2 linked regions of the Pseudolabrys taiwanensis genome follow. The protein of the gene in region 1 interacts with the protein of each later gene in a pairwise test. Links are inferred from orthologs where the notes say so. Each region holds a gene or a part of one and is shown in the gene's direction. Other genes may lie near its edges.

Evidence for each region.
Region 2: the proteins of grxD (region 1) and DW352_RS16650 interact in binary tests that used the Escherichia coli proteins (3 or more experiments, as listed by UniProt). The link is inferred for Pseudolabrys taiwanensis from one-to-one orthologs.

The regions. Positions count from the first base shown.
Region 1 is NZ_CP031417.1:286,223-292,890, forward strand. The notes cover bases 595-3,262. They hold grxD (Grx4 family monothiol glutaredoxin), read left to right. Parts: upstream 595-1,596; coding sequence 1,597-1,929; downstream 1,930-3,262. Other genes in these bases: DW352_RS01335 (hypothetical protein), read right to left, coding at 595-640; DW352_RS01340 (BolA family protein), read left to right, coding at 837-1,073; DW352_RS01345 (RidA family protein), read left to right, coding at 1,076-1,483; DW352_RS01355 (LysR family transcriptional regulator), read right to left, coding at 2,002-2,862; DW352_RS01360 (quinone oxidoreductase family protein), read left to right, coding at 2,968-3,262. In the rest of the region: more of DW352_RS01335, read right to left, coding at 1-594; more of DW352_RS01360, read left to right, coding at 3,263-3,939; DW352_RS01365 (aldo/keto reductase family oxidoreductase), read right to left, coding at 4,003-4,878; DW352_RS01370 (LysR family transcriptional regulator), read left to right, coding at 4,975-5,886; rpsD (30S ribosomal protein S4), read right to left, coding at 5,950-6,567. UniProt on the Escherichia coli protein: Monothiol glutaredoxin involved in the biogenesis of iron-sulfur clusters.
Region 2 is NZ_CP031417.1:3,500,001-3,506,917, forward strand. Bases 2,665-5,581 are described here. They hold DW352_RS16650 (BolA family protein), read left to right. Parts: upstream 2,665-3,942; coding sequence 3,943-4,221; downstream 4,222-5,581. Other genes in these bases: cobS (cobaltochelatase subunit CobS), read right to left, coding at 2,665-2,902; DW352_RS16645 (J domain-containing protein), read right to left, coding at 3,224-3,826; DW352_RS16655 (FAD-dependent oxidoreductase), read right to left, coding at 4,295-5,500; DW352_RS16660 (Bug family tripartite tricarboxylate transporter substrate binding protein), read right to left, coding at 5,517-5,581. In the rest of the region: cobaltochelatase subunit CobT, read right to left, coding at 1-1,792; more of cobS, read right to left, coding at 1,916-2,664; more of DW352_RS16660, read right to left, coding at 5,582-6,494; DW352_RS16665 (LysR family transcriptional regulator), read left to right, coding at 6,646-6,917. UniProt on the Escherichia coli protein: Transcriptional regulator that plays an important role in general stress response. Has many effects on cell morphology, cell growth and cell division. Acts by regulating the transcription of many genes, including dacA (PBP-5), dacC (PBP-6), ampC and mreB.

The DNA.
Region 1 (6,668 bases):
CGGGTGTCGTTGCCGCCACCGTCGCGGAAGCTGCGGCTGCTGCGCCACCGATGGCCGCCACCGCCTGCTTGCAGGCCGGCGCCAACGTGCCTGCGTTGCGCTGCAGGCAGGTGAGGGCGTCCTTGCCGCCGGGTGTGACGCCCGTGCATTTCGCCATGAAGTCGGAGCGGCAGGCCTGCTTGATCGCATTCTGCTGCGCTGCTGTCGGCGCTGCGGCAACCGGAGCGGCCTTCGGCGCAGCCGCGGCAGCAGCCTTCGGTGGGGCGGCGGGCACAGGCGCTGACGGGACGGCGACCAGTTGCGGTGTCGCGGCTGGCTGTGGGGCTGATTGCGGGGCAGGAGCGGGCGCCGGAGCGGGAGCGGCCTCGACGGCCTTCGGCGCAGCCGGCGGCGGCAATGTCGCGCTCACGGCCGAGTTGCAGGCGGCGGACAAGCCATTGACGTTCTTCTGCAGGCATACGAGGGCGTCCTTGCCGCCCGGCGTCACGCCGGAGCACTTGGCCATGAAGTCCGAGCGGCAGTTGGCCTTGATCGCGCTCTGCTGCTCGGACGTGACCTGTGCCTGTGCGCTCAATGTCAGCGCCAGCGCCCCGACAACCGTGGCAATCGGTAGCAGCACTTTATGAGCCTGGTTCCGCATGATCATTCCCCCCAATCCTGCATGACGAATGGCATCAGCGCGCGCTTAGCGTGAAAAGCTGTGACGCATCGCGTTGAAGGGCATGCTAGAGCGCCGCGGGATATTGTCAGCCGTAAAAATTTGGGCGCAAATTAATGCTTAGCAGAGGCACGGATTCGCGCTTTATGGGGTCCGCGGCCTTTAGGAGAACATAGAAATGGCGATGGATGCCCGCGAAATCGAGCGGCTGATCAAGCAGAGCATGCCGGACGCGCAGGTGACCATCCGCGATCTCGCCGGTGATGGCGATCACTACGCGGCAACGGTAATTTCCTCGGCCTTTAAGGGTAAAACCCGCGTCCAGCAGCACCAGCTCGTCTACCAGGCGCTGAAGGGCCAGATGGGGGGCGTGCTGCATGCGCTGGCCCTCCAGACCGCCGCGCCGGACGCCTGACCATGAGCGGCGGACACGGCGTCCGCCTGCTGGCGCCCGAGGGCGCGATCAACCCGACCGGCACCTGGAGCGTTGGCGCCCGCGCTGGGGACTTCGTTTACGTGGCGGGCATGCGCGGCATCGACCCGGCAAGCAACCGGCTGGTCGAGGGTGCCGAGGCGCGGGTGCGGACCGCCTTCGCCAATATGCGGACGATTGCCGCATCGGAGGGGGCGGGCCTGGCCGACTGTGTCCGGCTCGTCGTCTATGTCACTGATATGGCTGGCATAAGACCGCTGGTGAACCGGGTCCAGGAAGAGCTGTGGGCCGGCGGACCTTACCCGCCGCGCACCATCGTGGAGGTCACGAGGCTCAACCAAGACGATATCGTGGAGGTCGAAGGGACCTTCTACGCCCCACAAAATCGTTGAGCTGCAGTGCTTGGCGGTGTTTGGGGTGGCGGCGGAATCTGCGCTACATATATCGCGAACAGGCGGTGAAACCCCGCGCCGACCGCGCGGCGGCGCCCAACGGGATTAAAATCATGAGCATCGAGCAATTCATCGATAACGAAGTGAAGAACAACGACGTGGTGCTGTTCATGAAGGGCACGCCGCAGTTCCCGATGTGCGGTTTCTCGGGCCAGGTCGTGCAGATCCTCGACCATCTCGGCGTCGCCTATAAGGGCCTCAACGTGCTTGAGTCCGACGATCTGCGGAACGGCATCAAGGCCTACTCGAACTGGCCGACCATTCCGCAGCTCTACGTGAAGGGCGAGTTCGTCGGCGGCTGCGACATCGTGCGCGAGATGTTCCAAGCCGGAGAATTGCAGGACGTGTTCAAGGACAAGGGCGTCGCGGTCCGTCAGGTCGCCTGAGCGTCCCCGCCGCCACAATAAGTTGAAAACGCCGTCGCGGAACGTCCGCGACGGCGTTTGTTTTCTTTTGCGTCACCGAATCAACCGCTCCGGTGCTTCGAACCACTGCGTCAAAGCTTGTGTGACGGCGCGGATCGGCGCTGACATGTTCATGTCAGTATGCGTGACAAGCCAGAGATCGCGCGTCAGTGTCTCGGTACCCTTCACCGCGACCAGGGCTTTGTCGTTTGCCGCCATGAAGTCCGGCAGAAGGGTGAGGCCGGCACCGGCGCGCGCGAGCGCCTGATGAATTTCCAGCATCGGCGAGGCAAAGCCCGATGGCTTGCTGCCGCCCGATCGATCGACTAGTCGCTGCAGAGGCGACTGCTGCATGGCGCCAATATAACCGATATAACGCCGCTCCTTGCGCTTGGCGGCCTTGAGATAATTAGGCGCCGCGTAAAATCTGAACACCATCTCGGCGATTTTCCTGATCGTGAGGTCGCCCGCGGTCGGACGGCTCAGCCGCAAGGCGATGTCCGCCTCGCGCCGGTCAAGCGAGGCCTCGCGCAATTCGCCGTGCAGGTGAATTGCGAGGCTTGGATGCTTGTCGCGTAGCGCGACCAATGGCGGTGCGAGTAGCGCCGCGGCAAGCGCCGGTGGTGCGCTGATCGTGACCGTGCCGCTCAGCGTCGCGCGGGCTCCCGATGCAGTGCGTCGCGCAGCTTGAGTTTCCTGCTCCATGCGCGCAGCGATCGCGGCAATGCGCTCGCCGTCGGGGGTCAATGTGAGCCGCCGTGCGCGGCGATCGACCAGTTTGAGGTCGAGTTCGGCTTCAAGCGCGGCGATGCGTCGGGCGACCGTTGCATGTTCGACGCCGAGCATGCGGGCCGCGGCAGACAGACTGCCACCGGCGGCAAGCGCGGCGAAATAGCGAAGATTGTCCCAGTCCATTGTCGCGCAGACCGTCTGTTAAAATATTCACATACGATGCTAAATAATAAGCAATTTCCGACCACCTTGCCACCTGCCATTTTGGACTGACAACGGAGAGTTCTTATGGGCAAGGCAGTGCAAATGATTGGCCCGGGCGGCGTCGACAGGCTCGCCCTCGTCGATGCTCCTGAACAGATGCCGGGGCAGGGGCTGGTGCGTATTCGGCACGAAGCGATCGGGGCCAATTTCATCGATATCTATCACCGGACGGGACTTTATCCTCTGCCTTATCCCGCCGTGCTCGGCATCGAAGGCGCCGGCGTTGTCGAAGCTGTTGGAGATGACGTGACGGAATGGCGCGTCGGCGATCGGGCTGCTTATGCAGGTGCGCCGGTCGGTGCTTACGCAACGACGCGGTTGCTGCCGGTAGCGCGGTTGGTTCGCCTGCCGGACGACGTTGCTGCGCGCACAGCAGCGGCGACGATATTCAAAGGCCTGACGGCGCATATGTTGCTTACCGAAACCTATTGCGTCAGCGCGGGCGATATATTGCTTGTGCACGCCGCGGCGGGTGGGCTCGGCGGCCTGCTGGTTCGGTGGGCTAAGCATATCGGCGCGACGGTGATTGGCACGGCGGGTTCACCCGCCAAGGCGGCAGTGGCGCGGGCTCATGGCGCCGATCACGTCATTGTCGGTCGCGATGCCGATATCGTCGCGGAGGTCGGCAAGTTGACTCAGGGGCGGGGCGTCGATTTTGCGATCGACGGCATTGGCGGCGACATGCTGCGCCAGACATTGGCTTGCGTGCGCCGCTTTGGCACTGTGGCGAGTACCGGGCAGGCGGCTGGGCCTATTCCGCCGCTCGATCTTGAAGAGCTTGGCCCGGTGCGGTCGCTGTCGCTCGCCCGCCCGAGCATCATGGGCTACACGGCGGACATGGACCGCTATCATCGCGCCGCGCAAGCGCTCATGGCCGTTATGCGCGCTGGCATCGTTGCCGACATCGGCGGCGAATATCCGCTCGCTCAGGCTGATCGCGCGCAGGCCGATCTTGAAACGGGCCGGACGACCGGGAGCCTCATCCTTTTGCCGTAGCATCGAAGGTGCAGCAGAGAGGCAGCCACCGAGGACAGCCTCTCTGATGCTGTTGCTTGCGAATTAGTTCGCCTTCACTGCGATGCCATTTAGCGCCGTCATCGCGTCATCCGGCAATACGAGGTCGGCCGCCGCGAGATTCTCGCGCAGATGCGCGACCGACGACGTGCCGGGGATGAGCAGGATGTTCGGCGAGCGGCGCAGCAGCCAGGCGAGCGCGACCTGCATCGGCGTCGCGTTCAGGCGCTTGGCGACATCCGACAAGATCGATGACTGCAGCGGCGAGAAGCCGCCGAGCGGGAAGAACGGCACATAAGGGATGCCGTCGCGGGCGAGATCGTCGATCAATTTGTCGTCGCCGCGATGCGCGACGTTGTACTGGTTCTGCACGCAAACGATCTCGCAGATCTTGCGGCCTTCGGCGATCTGGGTCGGCGTGACGTTGCTGAGACCGATGTGACGGATCAGCCCCTTGCGTTGCAAATCGGCGAGCACGGTGAGCTGCGGCTCGATCGAACCTTCGGCGGGCCCATGCACATCGAGCATGCTGCGGAAGTTGACGACCTCGATGGCGTCGATGCCGAGGTTGCGCAGGTTGTCGTGCACGGCTTGCGTCAGTTCTTCCGGCGACATCGCCGGTATCCAGGACGCGTCGGCGCCGCGACGGGCCGAGATCTTGGTGACGATGACGAGATCGTCCGCATAGGGGTGCAGCGCCTCACGGATGATCTGGTTGGTGACGTGCGGCCCGTAGAAGTCGCTGGTGTCGATGTGGTTGACGCCGGCGGCAACGGCCTCGCGCAACACCGCGCGAGCGGCGGTCGGGTCCTTCGGCGGCCCGAACACGCCCGGGCCGGCGAGTTGCATCGCGCCGTAGCCGAGCCGCCGCACGGTGTGACCGGCGAGCTTGTAGGTGCCAGCTTTGTCGATGGTGGTCATGGGTCTATCTCCCTTTGAAGAGAGACCGGACATAGTGTGTTGCCCGCTTTACGATAATCCGGCACAATCGGCACAGGTCGTGCGGAATTTAGGACAATGCAGGCGGACCTGGCCGATCTCAATGCTTTCGTGGCCGTGGCGCGGGCCGGCGGCTTTCGTGACGCGGCGCGCGTCAGCGGCGTCAGCGCCTCCGGCCTGAGCGAGGCGGTGCGGCGGCTCGAGGCGCAGCTGGGCGTCCGGCTCTTGAACCGGACGACCCGCAGCGTCGTGCCAACCGAGGCGGGACGGAGCCTGCTGGATCGCCTAGGGCCCGCCCTGAGCGAGGTGGAGGCCGCGCTCGATGTCGTGAACACCTTCCGCGGCCGGCCGGCGGGCACGCTCAAGCTCAACGTGCCGGTGAGTGCGGCGCGTCTGGTGCTGCCAAGCATCGTGCCGGCGTTTCTTGCCGCCTATCCCGACATCCGTCTCGAGGTGATTGCGGAAGAAAGCTTCATCGACGTGCTGGCGGCCGGCTGCGACGCCGGCATCCGCTACGACGAGCGGCTGGAGCAGGACATGATCGCCGTGCCGATCGGGCCACGCGTTCAGCGTTTCGCCCTGGCCGGGGCGCCAGCCTATTTCAACCGCCGCGGCCGGCCCGCACACCCGCGCGACCTGCTCGGCCATGCATGCTTGCTCGGCCGTTTCGCCGGTAAAGCGCCGCCGCCGTGGGAGTTTGAGCGCAACGGTGAGACGGTGCGGATTGCGCCCGATGGCCCGTTCATGGTCACGCTTGGCGGGGCGACCGATCTCGCCGTCGACGTGGCGCTCGCGGGCACCGGCATCATTTATATGTTCGAGGATTGGCTGCGACCGCATTTCGAGAGCGGCGCACTCGAGCCGGCGCTGGAAGAGTGGTGGGAAAGCTTCTCCGGCCCGTTCCTCTATTATCCCGGCCGGCGTCTCGTGCCGGCGCCGCTGCGCGCCTTCATCGATTTCATCAAGACGACGGCTGCGACGGCGAGGTGAAAAGCAAAAACCCCGCCTTTTGGGCGGGGTTTCCCTGTCTCGCAGCGCTGCGATGACGTTCGATCAGCGCGAATAGTATTCGACCACCAGATGCGGCTCCATCTGGACCGCGTAGGGCACGTCCGTGATCGTCGGCACACGCGCCAGCTTGGCGGTGAGCGTGCCGCCGTCGACTTCGATGTAGTCCGGCACGTCGCGCTCGGGCAAAGCCTGCGACTCGATGACGATGGCGAGCTGCTTCGACTTTTCCTTGACCTCGATGACGTCGCCGATCTTCACCCGGTAGCTCGGGATGTTGACGCGGCGGCCGTTCACCTTGACGTGGCCGTGGTTGACGAACTGCCGCGCGGCGAACACGGTCGGCACGAACTTCGAGCGGTACACGACCGCGTCGAGGCGGCGCTCGAGGAGGCCGATCATGTTGGCGCCCGAGTCACCCTTCATGCGGATGGCTTCGTCGTAGATGGCGCGGAACTGCTTCTCGGAGATGTTGCCGTAGTAGAAGCGGAGCTTCTGCTTGGCGCGCAGCTGCACGCCGTAGTCCGAGAGCTTGCCCTTGCGGCGCTGGCCGTGCTGGCCGGGGCCGTACTCACGGCGGTTTACCGGGCTCTTCGGACGACCCCAGATGTTCTCGCCCATCCGGCGGTCGATTTTGTACTTGGATTCTGCGCGCTTGGTCATCGCGTCCTCGCGTTTGTTAGAGCGTATTGGGTGAGGAACCGCGCCCTCCTTTGCCCCGGGTCACCCCGGTGCCGACAGGAAAAGCCTCGTAAGCGCAAGGC
Region 2 (6,917 bases), 3.2 Mb from region 1 along the record:
CGGCATCGACGATGGTGACGGCGCGGCGATAGTAACGCGTGACGTCATGACCGATGCCGATGGCGATCAGCTCGACCGGCGAGCGGGTCTCGATCTCCTCGATCACCCAGCGCAGATGGCGCTCAAGATAATTGCCGGGGTTGACCGACAGCGTCGAGTCATCGACCGGCGCACCGTCCGAGATCATCATCAGAATCTTGCGCTGCTCGGGCCGCGCCAAGAGGCGCTTGTGCGCCCAATCGAGCGCCTCGCCGTCGATGTTCTCCTTGAGGAGCCCTTCGCGCATCATCAAGCCGAGGTTCTTGCGCGCGCGCCGCCAGGGCGCATCCGCGGCCTTGTAGATGATGTGGCGCAGGTCGTTGAGGCGGCCGGGATTGGCCGGCTTGCCCGCGGACAGCCAGTGCTCGCGCGATTGCCCGCCCTTCCAGGCACGCGTGGTGAAGCCGAGGATCTCGACCTTCACGCCGCATCGCTCGAGCGTGCGGGCGAGGATGTCGGCGCAAGTCGCCGCAACCGTGATCGGACGCCCGCGCATCGAGCCGGAATTGTCGAGCAGCAGCGTCACCACCGTGTCGCGGAATTGCGTGTCCTTCTCCCATTTGAAGGACAAGGGGTGCATCGGATCCATGACGATGCGCGATAGACGCGCCGGGTCGAGCAACCCTTCCTCGAGATCGAACTCCCACGAGCGGTTCTGCTGCGCCATCAATCGGCGTTGCAGCCGGTTGGCGAGGCGCGCGACGACGCCCTGCAGATTGGAAAGCTGCTTGTCGAGATAACCGCGCAGGCGATCGAGCTCCTCCGCCTCGCACAGGTCTTCCGCCGCGATGGTCTCGTCGAACCGCAATGTAAAAGCACGATAGTCCGGGCCCCGCGGCTCGTTGGCGCCGAATTGGCGTGGCCGCTGCGGCTCGCCCGGCGTCTCGGCATCGCCCATGTCGGTGTCGTCAGCCATGTCGGCGGTCGGCGCTTCAACCGCTTCGGCAGCGCTGTCCGGCATTTCCTCGCTGGAGACCTGCGAGTCTTCCATGCTGGTGCGCTGCATGTCGTCCGACTCGGCGGCTTCGCCCTCCTCGCCGGAGTCCTGCTTGCGCTGCTCTTCTTCGCCTTCGTCCTCGTCCTCGGATTCGGACGAACGGTCTTCGCCCATCTCCAGCGAGTCGAGCATCTCGTGCACGACGTCGCTGAAATGGCGCTGGTCTTCGATCAGATCTTCGAGGCGGTCGAGGTCGGGACCGACGCGCTCCTCGATCAGCGGGCGCCAGAGATCGACGAGCTTCTTGGCCGACTTCGGCGGCGCGAGCCCGGTCAGGCGCTCACGCACCATCATTGCCAATGCTTCCTCGATCGGCGCATCGGCACGTTCGGTCACGGTATCGAACTTGGCGCGGTGGAACCGGTCGTCGAGCATGGCGGTGAGGTTGCTCGCGACGCCGTCCATGCGCCGGGCGCCGATCGCCTCGACGCGCGCTTGCTCGACAGCCTCGTACACCGCGCGTGCCTGCTGGCCGGCGGGCTGCAAGCGGCGATGCAGGGTGGCATCGTGGCAGGCGAGCTTGAGCGCGATGGAGTCGGCATTGCCGCGCACGATGGCGGCTTCCGCCTTGGTCAGCTTACGCGCCGGCTCCGGCAGCCGCGCCTTGCCGCCGATAAGACCGGGCCGCTCGGCGGCATAGGCCACCTCAAGATCCGGCTTACGCGCGAGCGCGCGCAGACAGCCTTGAACCGCTCGTTTGAACGGCTCGGTCGGCGCTTCCTTGCCCGGGGCTTTGCCTTTGATGTTGGAGGCCATCTCTCTTCCGTCGTTCCGGGGCGCCGCTCCCTAGCGGCGAGCCCGGAACCCACACTCACAAGCCACGCGGCTTATTCCAACCACCAGGGTTATGGGTCCCCGCTTTCGCGGGGACGACAAGCGTCAGCTGAGCGCCACGTTCACGGCGCTTTCCGGCAACTCCTGGCCGAAGCAGCGCTGATAGAACTCGGCCACGATCGGGCGTTCGAGCTCGTCGCACTTGTTCAGGAAGGTCAGCCGGAAGGCGAAACCGACATCGTTGAAGATCTCGGAGTTCTCCGCCCAGGTGATCACGGTGCGCGGGCTCATCACGGTCGACAGATCGCCGTTCATGAAGGCATTGCGCGTCAGATCGGCGACGCGGACCATCTTGGAGACGATCTCGCGGCCCTTCTCGTTCTGATAGTGCTTGGCCTTCGACAGGACGATGTCGACTTCGTTGTCGTGCGGCAGATAGTTCAGCGACGTCACGATCGACCAACGGTCCATCTGCGCCTGGTTGATCTGCTGCGTGCCGTGATAGAGGCCCGACGTGTCGCCGAGGCCGACCGTGTTGGCGGTGGCGAACAGGCGGAAGGCCGGGTGCGGCTTGATCACGCGGCTCTGGTCGAGCAGCGTCAACCGGCCCGAAGATTCCAGGACGCGCTGGATCACGAACATCACGTCCGGGCGGCCGGCGTCGTATTCGTCGAAGCACAGCGCGACGTTGTGCTGATAGGCCCAGGGCAGAATGCCGTCACGGAATTCGGTGACCTGCTGACCGTCCTTGATGACGATGGCGTCCTTGCCGATCAGGTCGATACGGCTGATATGGCTATCGAGGTTGACGCGCACCATCGGCCAGTTGAGCCGGGCGGCGACCTGCTCGATATGCGTCGACTTGCCGGTACCATGGTAACCGGTCACCATGACTCGGCGGTTCTTGGCGAACCCGGCAAGAATGGCAAGCGTCGTCGGACGGTCGAAACGGTAATCGGGATCGGCCTCGGGCACGTACTCGTCGGCATGCGAATAGGCCGGCACTTCCAAATCAGAGTCGATTCCGAAAACTTGCCGGACGGACACCTTCATGTCCGGCAGGCCGGCAACTTCCTGTACTGCGGCTGTCATTGATCCTCCGTGGCTTCGGATCGGCCGAAGCCTTATGCGGGTCCGACGTTACGGTCCGGCTGATAGGAGCGCAAACTTAGCAGACGCCGCCGACGCGAAAAACCCGGCTTCGCGAATAACACCATCAATTATTTCAATAAGATAGGGAGTTTCAGGCCTGTGCGGAAGGCGGGGCTGGGTTGATTTTAGATTTCTGATCCCTCTCCCGCCTGTGGGGGAGGGTGGCGGGCGCCGGCAAACCGGGGCAGAGGCGCGTTGTTTTCAGAGGTCTGCCACCCCACGACGCTGACGCGCCGCCCCCTTCCGGGAGGGACTGGCGGCTCAGCCGAAACCTACCGACTTCAGGTAGTTATAGGCCTGAATGATCTCGACCAGCCGGTCCTCGGTCGAGCGGTCGCCGCCATTGACGTCAGGGTGGTGACGCTTCACCAGCTCCTTGAACTTGGTTTTCACCTGCTGCGGCGTCGCACCGACCTCGAGCCCCAAAGTATCGAGCGCCTTGCGCTCGGCATTGCGCACCGGACGCGCCGCCTCGGCACGCTGCTTCTGCTCGGCGCGTACCCCTTCGGAAAATAATCCGAACGGATCGGCGCCCGCGGCAAGGGACTCCGCATCGGCGCGGCTGCGGCCCTTGCCGGTTCCCATTTTCCAGGTCGGACGATGACCGGTGAGCGCGTCCTTTTGGTACGCCATCACCGCATCGTCGTTCATGCCGGCGAAGAAATTGTAGGACTGATTGTATTGACGCACGTGATCAAGGCAGAAACGCCAATGCTCATGCTCGCGCCCACGCCCCTTCGGCGCACGGTGCGTGCCCTGCTCCTTGCATCCGTGCCACTGGCAGGAAGGACCTTCCGTCTTGATACGGCGGTCCTGCGCCGGCTTGACGCGTACACGATCAAAAATATCCGAGTCGAATTTCATGACCCAACACTATGCGCCTTTCGCGGTGACGCCTTCAAGACTTGACTTGTCACGGTCGAACGCGATTTCGCCACGAAGCATTGACGCGCGCGCCGCCCTTGCATAACTCGGACGGCATGCGCACCAGCGATATCATCACACAGAAGTTGACCGAGGCTTTCTCGCCGCAAAGCCTGAGGGTCGAGGACGAATCTCACCGACATGAGGGCCATGCCGGGCATCGGCCGGGCGGGCAAACTCACTACAGGGTCTATATCGTATCGGAGGCATTCAAAGGAAAGACCCGGATCGAGCGTCACCGCATGATCAACGGTATTCTTTCGTCTGAACTCGCCGGCGGCGTGCACGCGCTGGCAATTCACGCCGCCGCGCCGGGTGAAGGCGGCGCGGCGTAGAATACGCTGCATTTCGTGGAAGCGCCGCTGACCTCCGCGAAGCGGGGACCAGCGCAATAATTCAACGAGCGGTTCAGGCGGCCTGCGCCACGCCGACACTGGCCAGCAAGGATGTGCGCAGCAGGAAGGCACGGTGCGCCGTCGGATCGGCGGCCATGCGACGCAAGGCGGCGAAGTTTTCCTGCCGGACGCGCTCGTCTTTTTCCTCCAGCCGCTTCTTGTTGGCGACCGTCTGCTGCTGCACGTACTCGATGTTGATCGGGCGGCGGCGGCGGTCGTATTCGTCGAGCACGGCTTCCGGTTCGCCACGAAGCACGCGATCAAGCAATGCGGCGAGTTCAACGGCATCATGAATGCCGCAGTTGAGGCCGAGGCCGCCGATCGGATTGTTCACGTGCGCCGCATCGCCCGCGAGGAACACATGTCCCTGCCGGAAGCTCGCGGCAACCCGCTGGTGGACATTGTAGATGTTGCGGTGAACGATCGGGTACGCGCCTTCCTTCGGGAAGAATTTCTGCAGACGCTGCTCGACGGCTTCGTCGGCGAACACGGCCTCATCGGTATCGCCTGGCCGCGTCGGGAACACCGAGCGCCATAGCCCTTTGCCGTCCGGGCCCGACACCTTGAACAGGTTCGCCCATTCGTCCGGATCGGAGAAATAGCTGCGATAGCCCGCGCCGACGCCGGCCTCGAAGTCGAAAGCCGTGGTCAGCACCAGGAAGCGCTCCGGGAACGTATAGCCTTCGAACTCGATGCCGAGCGCCTTGCGCACCGTGGAGCGGCCGCCGTCGGCGCCGATCAGATAGCGCCCGGAGACCGTCTCCGTCTTGCCGTCATGCTCGATATGCAGGCGCACGCCGTTGGCATCCTGGTCGAGACCGGACACACGCGCGCCCATGTGCACCTTTGCGTTGGTCGTGCCGCGCAGGCGTTCTATCGCCAGCTTCGCCAGCTTGTGCTGCTCGCACTGGACGACGAAAGGAAAGCGCGTGTCGTTCTTGAGGATCGCGTGATCGAACTCCGCAACCACCTGCCCGGAAGGCCGGTCCCAGAACTGAAACGTACGCGCGACGAGACCGAGACGGATGATGTCGTCGATCAGGCCGAGATTGGCCAGCATTTCGAGCGTTGCCGGATGGGTGGTCGAGGCACGTGGCGCATCGTTCACCTGGGTCTCGGCCTCGAACACCTCGACGGCGTGACCTTGGCGCGCCAGCGCCAGCGCCGCGACGAGGCCCACCGGCCCACCACCGGCGACGAGAATTGGTTGCTCGGACACGATGAATCTCCCTCGCCTATTGTTGTTTCACGCCGGCGACTTCGACGGCTTGCGCCCACAAGGCGATATCGGATTTGATGGTGTCAGCGAAAACGTCGGGACCGTCGCCGAGCGGATCGGTACCAAAACTCGCCAGACGCTCGGCGAACTTCGGCTCCTTCACGGCGCGCCCCAACTCGCCCGCCATCTTGTCGACGATCTCCTTTGGGGTGCCTCGACGCGCGAGGATCCCATTCCAGGTTTGCGCTTTGTAGGTCGGAAAACCGGACTCGGCGACCGTCGGCACATCGGGCAGTTGCGTTGCGCGCTTCGCGCCCGAGACTGCAAGTATGCGAATGGCGCCGCTTTGCGCATGCGGAATTGCATCGGCCAGATTTGAGAACATCGCGGGCACATGACCCGCGAGCACGTCGGCCAGAGCGGGTGCGTTGCCCTTGTAGCCAACGTGAATCATGTCGAGGCCTGCCATCTTCAAGAACAGCGCCATCGCCAAATGACCGACGCTGCCGGCACCGGCCGAGGCGTAAGCGATCTTGCCGGGTTGCGCCTTCACATGCGCAATGAACTCGCCGATCGTTTTGACCGGCATGTCTTTGTGCACCAGCAACACAAACGGATTAGACGCGAGGTTACAGACCGGCATGAAATCCTTCACCGGATCGTATTTGACGCGCTGCATGGCCGGCACGATGGCGATCTGCGGCAAGGCGGAAAAGAACAACGTGTAACCGTCGGGCTCGGCGCGGAGCACCGCCTCCGCCGCAAGCGCGCCGCCGGCACCGGGCCTGTTCTCGACCAGGAACTGCTGGCCGAAAGCCTCGGTGAGGCGCTGCGCGGCGATACGGGCAAGGCCGTCAGTGTTGCCGCCGGCGGCGAAGGGGACCATCAACATCACCGGCCGGGTCGGCCAGTCGAGGGCGAAGGACGGACGGACCAGCGCGGCCGAAGCGGCGAGGCCGGCCAGCGAAGTCAGGATAGTTCTACGGGTGGGCATGGTGGGCTCCTGGATTGCAGTTCACAAACCGGCAGCGACTGGCCATCCCACCCACCCGGCTGGGCATGATAGCGAGAGGCATTTGCAACAGTAGCCGGAGACCGTCATAAGGGAATTATCAATATCGCTCTAGCGATATAGGGAAAAACCTATGACGGAGTCCATCGACTGGGACCACCAGATTGGTCGCCGCCTGCGGCTGCGCGATCTCCACGTGTTCTTCACGGTCGTTCAGCGCGGCAGCATGGCCAAGGCCGCGGCCCAACTGGGGGTGTCGCAGCCGACAATTTCCGAGACCATCGCCGATCTCGAACACGCGCTCGGGGTCAAGCTTTTCGACCGCAGCCCGCGCGGCGTGACGTGCACGATGTACGGCCACGCGCTGCTCAAGCGCGGCCTGATGGCCTTCGACGAATTGCGCCA